Regions from separate parts of the Bacillus sp. mrc49 genome, predicted to be linked through region 1. Evidence: a T-box and tRNA genes for the amino acid it is inferred to sense, from the RefSeq annotation. Region 1 holds a T-box; the other holds one or more tRNA genes.
The links. The T-box of region 1 lies ahead of serS (serine--tRNA ligase). A T-box ahead of a tRNA ligase gene usually reads a tRNA of that ligase, here a tRNA-Ser.

Region 1 (3,376 bases):
GGGTTCTGTAGCTGCCATGGAAAAGGGATCTAAAGACCGTTACTTCCAAGAGGATAATAAGAAATTCGTTCCGGAAGGCATCGAAGGCCGCCTTCCATACAAAGGACCATTATCCGATACGATCTTCCAGCTGCTAGGTGGCATTCGTTCCGGAATGGGATATTGCGGTACAGCGACATTGGAAGAATTGAGGGAAAACTCCCAATTCGTGAAAATGACTGGTGCCGGATTAAGAGAAAGTCATCCACATGATGTCCAAATTACAAAAGAAGCACCGAACTATTCCTTGTAATGATTTTAACATCTAATCGTCATTAAAATTTATTATGAAAATAGACAGAGTCCTCGATTACTCTGTCTATTTTTTTTATTTTTTCTGTGATAAACTAGACAAGGTGTCAAGGGAATTACATAAAGATTTTTCTTTGTTAATAGAGATTAGCTTAAAAGTTGGAGGTATTGGAAATTGAAAAAAATCAGCAAGATAACCCTCATTTTCACTTTTGTTTTTGTTCTTGTTATGTCGCAATTTGCCTATCAACCGGGGGAAGCTGTTGCTGAATCTGATAATTTGGGTTTAAAAGCAGAAGCAGCCATCATAATTGATGGTAAAACAGGTCAAATCGTGTATGAAAAAAATGCCGATAAAGTATTGGGCATCGCTTCCATGTCAAAAATGATGACTGAGTACATCATAATGGAGTCCATTAAAAATGGGAAAATCAGTTGGGATCAAAAAGTAAAAATCAATAAGTATGTGCATGATCTTTCAAAAGCACCGAATCTGTCGAATGTTGGTTTGACGGAAGGTGAGGACTATACAGTTAAGGAACTTTATCAAGCCATGGCCATCTATTCAGGAAATGCAGCGACAGTGGCATTGGCTCAGCTAGTTTCCGGAAGTGAAAAGAATTTCGTTAAATTAATGAACGAAAGAGCAAGTAAATTAGGCTTGAAAAATCATAGATTCGTAAATGCCAGCGGTTTGAACAATTCCGATCTATTGGGGGAATACCCTACCGGTAAAGCAGATGATGAAAACGTCATGACAGCGAAGGATACTGCTCTGCTTGCTTATCGTCTTATCAACGATTATCCTGAAGTATTAAAAATCGCCAGCATCTCCAAATTGAAATTCCGAGATGGCAAGGAATATCCGAACTTCAACTGGATGCTGCCAGGCCTTATATTCGAATATAAAGGCGTGGACGGGCTGAAAACGGGATCCACTGAATATGCCGGCTATGGCCATACAGGTACGGTCATACGGGATGGTCAACGCTATATCACGGTTGTCATGAAGTCCACTAATAAGAATCAACGTTTTGCGGACAGCACCAAGCTGATGGACTATGCGTATGCAACCTTCAAAAAAGAAAAAGTCCTTCCAGCCAAGTATCAGGTGAAAGGGGAAGAAACCCTTTCAGTTGTTAAAGGTAAGGAAAAAAGCGTCAAGATCGAATCAGAAAAAGCAATTGAGCTGCTAGTAGAAAATGGCGGTAAAGATAACTATAAAACCGATCTAGTGATCGATAAAAACAAATTGAACGAAGCCGGTAAGCTGACGGCACCAATCAAAAAAGGTGAAAAGCTCGGCTACATCACCGTCACTCCTAAAAAGGGCGAAGATTACGGGTACATTAACGGCAATTCAACAAAAGTTAATGTCGTAGCTGCCGAAACGGTAGAAAAAGCAAATTGGTTCGTATTATCCATGCGGGCAGTTGGCGGATTCTTCGGGGATGTATGGAGCAGTGTAGCTTCAACTGTTAAAGGTTGGTTTTAATATTCGTGTATAAAAGTGTTGCGTAATGTATAAAATTATAGTACATTATGGAAAACAATCCGATACGAACAAAAGCAATGACAGGAATTAGTAACAATGATTTCTTTCCGAAGAGAGCCGGTGGTTGGTGGAAACCGGTGTGAGAATTTTGTGAATCCCTCCTGGAGCAGAGTATGGAAAGCCCCTTTGGGCCAGTAATTACTTTCGGTTAAAAGCCGTTATCGTGGTAAGTGGTAGGCAGTTTTCATATGCCTTCAACTAGGGTGGCAACGCGGGTTAACTCTCGTCCCTTCTTTAGGGGACGGGAGTTTTTTGCGTTCTTTTATAGATTATAAAAATAATAAGGAGGACTTGAAAAATGTTGGATTTGAAATATGTAAGAAATAATTTTGAAGAAGTAAAACGAGTACTGCAATTCAGAGGAGAGGATTTAACCGATTTAGGTAAATTCGAGGAGCTTGATGTGAAGCGCCGCACGCTGATTGCCGAAACGGAAAAATTGAAAAGCAAAAGGAATGAAGTTTCTCAGCAAGTGGCCGTCTTAAAAAGAGAGAAAAAGGATGCGGATCAAATGATTGCCGAAATGCGTGAAGTCGGCGATCAAATCAAAGGGTTCGATGATGAGCTTCGTGAAGTGGAGGGCAGGTTAGGCACGTTACTGCTTTCCATCCCCAATATCCCTCATGAAAGTGTGCCGGTGGGAGAGACGGAAGACGATAATGTCGAAATCCGCAAATGGGGCGAAGTGCCTGAGTTCAAGTTTGAACCTAAACCGCATTGGGATGTAGCTGGAGATTTAGGTATCCTTGATTTTGAAAGGGCGGCTAAGGTGACTGGAAGCCGATTTGTTTTTTATAAAGGTCTTGGCGCTCGACTGGAGCGCGCCTTAATCAGCTTCATGCTGGATCTTCATGTCGAAGAGCACGGCTATGAGGAAATGCTGCCTCCATATATGGTGAACCGTGCAAGCATGACGGGAACTGGTCAATTGCCTAAATTCGAGGAAGATGCCTTTCGGATCGAAAGTGAGGATTACTTCTTGATTCCTACAGCCGAGGTGCCTGTGACGAATTACCACCGTGATGAAATCATGAGTGGCGATGACCTGCCGATTAGCTATGCTGCATTTAGCGCTTCTTTCCGATCCGAAGCTGGATCTGCCGGACGGGATACCCGCGGGTTGATTCGTCAGCATCAGTTCAACAAGGTTGAATTAGTGAAATTCGTGAAGCCGGAAGATTCTTATGCAGCGTTGGAGACTCTTACTGGTCATGCAGAAAAAGTCCTGCAATTGCTGGGCCTTCCATATCGGGTGCTAAGCATGTGCACGGGCGATCTAGGTTTCACGGCTGCCAAGAAGTATGATATCGAGGTTTGGATCCCGAGCTACGGTACGTATCGTGAAATCTCTTCTTGCAGTAACTTTGAAGCATTCCAGGCTAGGCGGGCCAATATTCGCTTCAGACGTGATGCAAAAGGCAAACCGGAGCACGTTCATACATTAAACGGTTCTGGTTTGGCGATTGGCCGTACTGTTGCAGCCCTTCTGGAGAATTATCAACAGGAAGATGGCAGTGTAATCATTCCTGA
Region 2 (3,376 bases), on a different contig from region 1:
AAACGCCCTCACCTTCATGGCCATCATGTTTGGCTTTTCTTACTTATGGCTGGTTGGCTTGGTCGTTACCGGAAACGTAACGGCATGGATTCTCCTTGCCCTGCTAAGCATTCCAAAAGCCATGAAAGCAGTCAAAGGCTTCGTCGGTAAAACGCAGCCGATCACGATGGTGCCGGCAATGAAAGCCACGGCCCAAACCAACACTTTCTTTGGCCTGCTTATGGCCATCGGTTTATTCATCAGCTATTTTATTTAACCCCAAAGGACTGAGTTCATCCGACTCAGTCCTTTTTTCTATCTTCCGTTTCATTTTGTTTTCCTATGCGCCATTTCGGGTAATAGATAATACAAGCATCTTACCAGTAGTTCATAGATATGTACTTTAGAAGGAGTGTAGTCGATATGCCAACCCAGCAACAAATACAAACATTCAAAAAGGAACTGCTCCAGGAAAAAACGGAGCTTGAAAAAAGGATACAAAATGATGAAGGAACTGAACTTGAGAGCCAGACGGAATCAGTAGGGGAATTATCCTCATATGATAATCATCCTGCCGACCTTGGCACCGAATTATTCGAAGCCGAACGCAATCAAGCACTCGATGAACATGCCCAATCGGAAATGGAGAAAATTGAAGAAGCCTTGAATGCCATCGAAGAAGGCTCGTATGGTCATTGCAAAACCTGCCAGAAGGAAATCCCTTTCGAGAGGCTTGAAGCCATCCCGAGCACGCTCTATTGTGTCGAACATACGCCGGAACGGGCGAATGCACATGATCGCCCGGTTGAAGAAGACATCCTGATCCCGTCCAGGGGTGATGATTTTGAAAACCGTCACGGAAATGAAATAGTCGATAAAGAAGATAGCTTTGGTGAAGTCGCCAAATTCGGTACGTCCGAAACGCCATCCGATTACACAGGCGACCATGACAATTACAATGACCTTTATGATAACGAAGATGAAACGAATGGATTCCCTGAAGACTACGAAGGCTTTGCCGCAAATGACATTGAAGGGAAAAATAGAGTGGATATGCCGAACAAGCGGCAAAAGGAATATGAGGATACATTGGAAGACGAACATATCGATTCCAACCTTGGGGACATCCCCTACAAGCAAAAAGATAGTTATATCAATGAAAAAAAATAGACAAAAAAAAAGAAGCATACCTGATGTATGCTTCCTTTTTTGTTATGACCCGTACGGGATTCGAACCCGTGTTACCGCCGTGAAAGGGCGGTGTCTTAACCGCTTGACCAACGGGCCAAATGGCGGAGAAGGAGGGATTTGAACCCTCGCGCCGCTCGCGCGACCTACACCCTTAGCAGGGGCGCCTCTTCAGCCTCTTGAGTACTTCCCCATGGCTCCGCAGGTAGGACTCGAACCTACGACCGTTCGGTTAACAGCCGAATGCTCTACCACTGAGCTACTGCGGAACAATATGAATATGGTGGGCCTAAATGGACTCGAACCATCGACCTCACGCTTATCAGGCGTGCGCTCTAACCAGCTGAGCTATAGGCCCATATTTGGAGCGGGTGAAGGGAATCGAACCCTCATCATCAGCTTGGAAGGCTGAGGTTTTACCACTAAACTACACCCGCGAAATGGGGCGACTGATGGGAATCGAACCCACGAATGCCTGAACCACAATCAGGTGCGTTAACCACTTCGCCACAACCGCCGTAATCTATTGCATGGATTTTGCAATAATGGTGGCTCAGGACGGAATCGAACCGCCGACACAAGGATTTTCAGTCCTTTGCTCTACCGACTGAGCTACTGAGCCACAAATGTATTAAATTTTAAAAATGGCGGTCCCGACGGGAATCGAACCCGCGATCTCCTGCGTGACAGGCAGGCATGTTAACCGCTACACCACGGGACCTAATAATTGCGGGGACAGGATTTGAACCTGCGACCTTCGGGTTATGAGCCCGACGAGCTACCGGACTGCTCCACCCCGCGACGGTAATAATGAAACGATCAGCATCAAGTTTTCGTATGTATTGTTTATTCCGCTTCCTCTATTAAAGGTTGTTTCAAAACAACTTGCTGCTTTTAAAGAAATGGAGGAGGTAGAGGGATTCGAACCCCCGCGGGATTTGACTCCCCTGTCGGTTTTCAAGACCGATCCCTTCAGCCGAACTTGGGTATACCTCCATGGCTGTTGAAAAAATACATATGGTGGACCTTGTAGGACTCGAACCTACGACCGGACGGTTATGAGCCGTCTGCTCTAACCAGCTGAGCTAAAGGTCCTTATATTTATTGGTAGCGGCGGAGGGGATCGAACCCCCGACCTCACGGGTATGAACCGTACGCTCTAGCCAGCTGAGCTACACCGCCAATATAATATAAGTTTCTGATTGAAAAATGGTGGAGCCTAGCGGGATCGAACCGCTGACCTCCTGCGTGCAAGGCAGGCGCTCTCCCAGCTGAGCTAAGGCCCCATTCATTAAAAATCACGTGGTCGGGAAGACAGGATTCGAACCTGCGACCCCTTGGTCCCAAACCAAGTGCTCTACCAAGCTGAGCTACTTCCCGCAAAAAACATGGTGCGCCCGGCGGGAGTCGAACCTACAACCTTCTGATTCGTAGTCAGATGCTCTATCCAATTGAGCTACGGGCGCATATATAAGATGGTGCCGAGGACCGGAATCGAACCGGTACGGTAGTCACCTACCGCAGGATTTTAAGTCCTGTGCGTCTGCCAGTTCCGCCACCCCGGCACATACGAAAAGTGGAGCGGAAGACGGGATTCGAACCCGCGACCCCAACCTTGGCAAGGTTGTATTCTACCACTGAACTACTTCCGCATGAAAGATGCGGGTGAAGGGACTTGAACCCCCACGCCTTGCGGCGCCAGATCCTAAGTCTGGTGCGTCTGCCAATTCCGCCACACCCGCATGAAAAATGGTGAGCCATGAAGGATTCGAACCTTCGACCCTCTGATTAAAAGTCAGATGCTCTACCAACTGAGCTAATGGCTCGTGCTTGTCCTACTAAATAAATGGTGCCGGCAAGAGGACTTGAACCCCCAACCTACTGATTACAAGTCAGTTGCTCTACCAGTTGAGCTACACCGGCAGGTGTAAAATGGTGGAGGATGACGGGATCGAACCGCCGACCCTCTGCTTGTAAGGCAGATGCTCTCCCAGCTGAGCTAATCCTCCATATATAACTGCTTGGCGACGTCCTACTCTCACAGGGGGAGACCCCCAACTACCATCGGCGCTGAAGAGCTTAACTGCCGTGTTCGGAATGGGAACGGGTGTGACCTCTTCGCTATCGTCACCAAACATTGTTTGCGTTTTTTCAAGACATATATTATTATAACGTCTTTTTGAGAAAATGCAAGAAGAAATTTTCATTC

Region 2: it encodes a tRNA-Ser, which carries the amino acid that the T-box ahead of serS (serine--tRNA ligase) is inferred to sense. The anticodon was not compared.

What each region holds. Positions count from the first base shown of each region.
Region 1 covers NZ_PHNG01000501.1:4,784-8,159, reverse strand. Annotated here, with positions in the region: gene guaB (IMP dehydrogenase) at 1-292, shown strand, start outside; gene CVN76_RS04820 (D-alanyl-D-alanine carboxypeptidase family protein) at 467-1,786, shown strand; T-box leader at 1,855-2,080, shown strand; gene serS (serine--tRNA ligase) at 2,145-3,376, shown strand, end outside.
Region 2 covers NZ_PHNG01000713.1:412-3,787, reverse strand. Annotated here, with positions in the region: gene CVN76_RS20190 (1,4-dihydroxy-2-naphthoate polyprenyltransferase) at 1-256, shown strand, start outside; gene CVN76_RS20185 (TraR/DksA C4-type zinc finger protein) at 403-1,149, shown strand; tRNA gene CVN76_RS20180 (tRNA-Glu) at 1,195-1,266, opposite strand; tRNA gene CVN76_RS20175 (tRNA-Ser) at 1,270-1,360, opposite strand; tRNA gene CVN76_RS20170 (tRNA-Asn) at 1,362-1,436, opposite strand; tRNA gene CVN76_RS20165 (tRNA-Ile) at 1,449-1,525, opposite strand; tRNA gene CVN76_RS20160 (tRNA-Gly) at 1,531-1,604, opposite strand; tRNA gene CVN76_RS20155 (tRNA-His) at 1,609-1,684, opposite strand; tRNA gene CVN76_RS20150 (tRNA-Phe) at 1,714-1,789, opposite strand; tRNA gene CVN76_RS20145 (tRNA-Asp) at 1,813-1,888, opposite strand; tRNA gene CVN76_RS20140 (tRNA-Met) at 1,895-1,968, opposite strand; tRNA gene CVN76_RS20135 (tRNA-Ser) at 2,071-2,163, opposite strand; tRNA gene CVN76_RS20130 (tRNA-Ile) at 2,186-2,262, opposite strand; tRNA gene CVN76_RS20125 (tRNA-Met) at 2,273-2,349, opposite strand; tRNA gene CVN76_RS20120 (tRNA-Ala) at 2,378-2,453, opposite strand; tRNA gene CVN76_RS20115 (tRNA-Pro) at 2,471-2,547, opposite strand; tRNA gene CVN76_RS20110 (tRNA-Arg) at 2,557-2,633, opposite strand; tRNA gene CVN76_RS20105 (tRNA-Leu) at 2,644-2,732, opposite strand; tRNA gene CVN76_RS20100 (tRNA-Gly) at 2,745-2,819, opposite strand; tRNA gene CVN76_RS20095 (tRNA-Leu) at 2,828-2,909, opposite strand; tRNA gene CVN76_RS20090 (tRNA-Lys) at 2,918-2,993, opposite strand; tRNA gene CVN76_RS20085 (tRNA-Thr) at 3,015-3,090, opposite strand; tRNA gene CVN76_RS20080 (tRNA-Val) at 3,101-3,176, opposite strand; rRNA gene rrf (5S ribosomal RNA) at 3,187-3,302, opposite strand.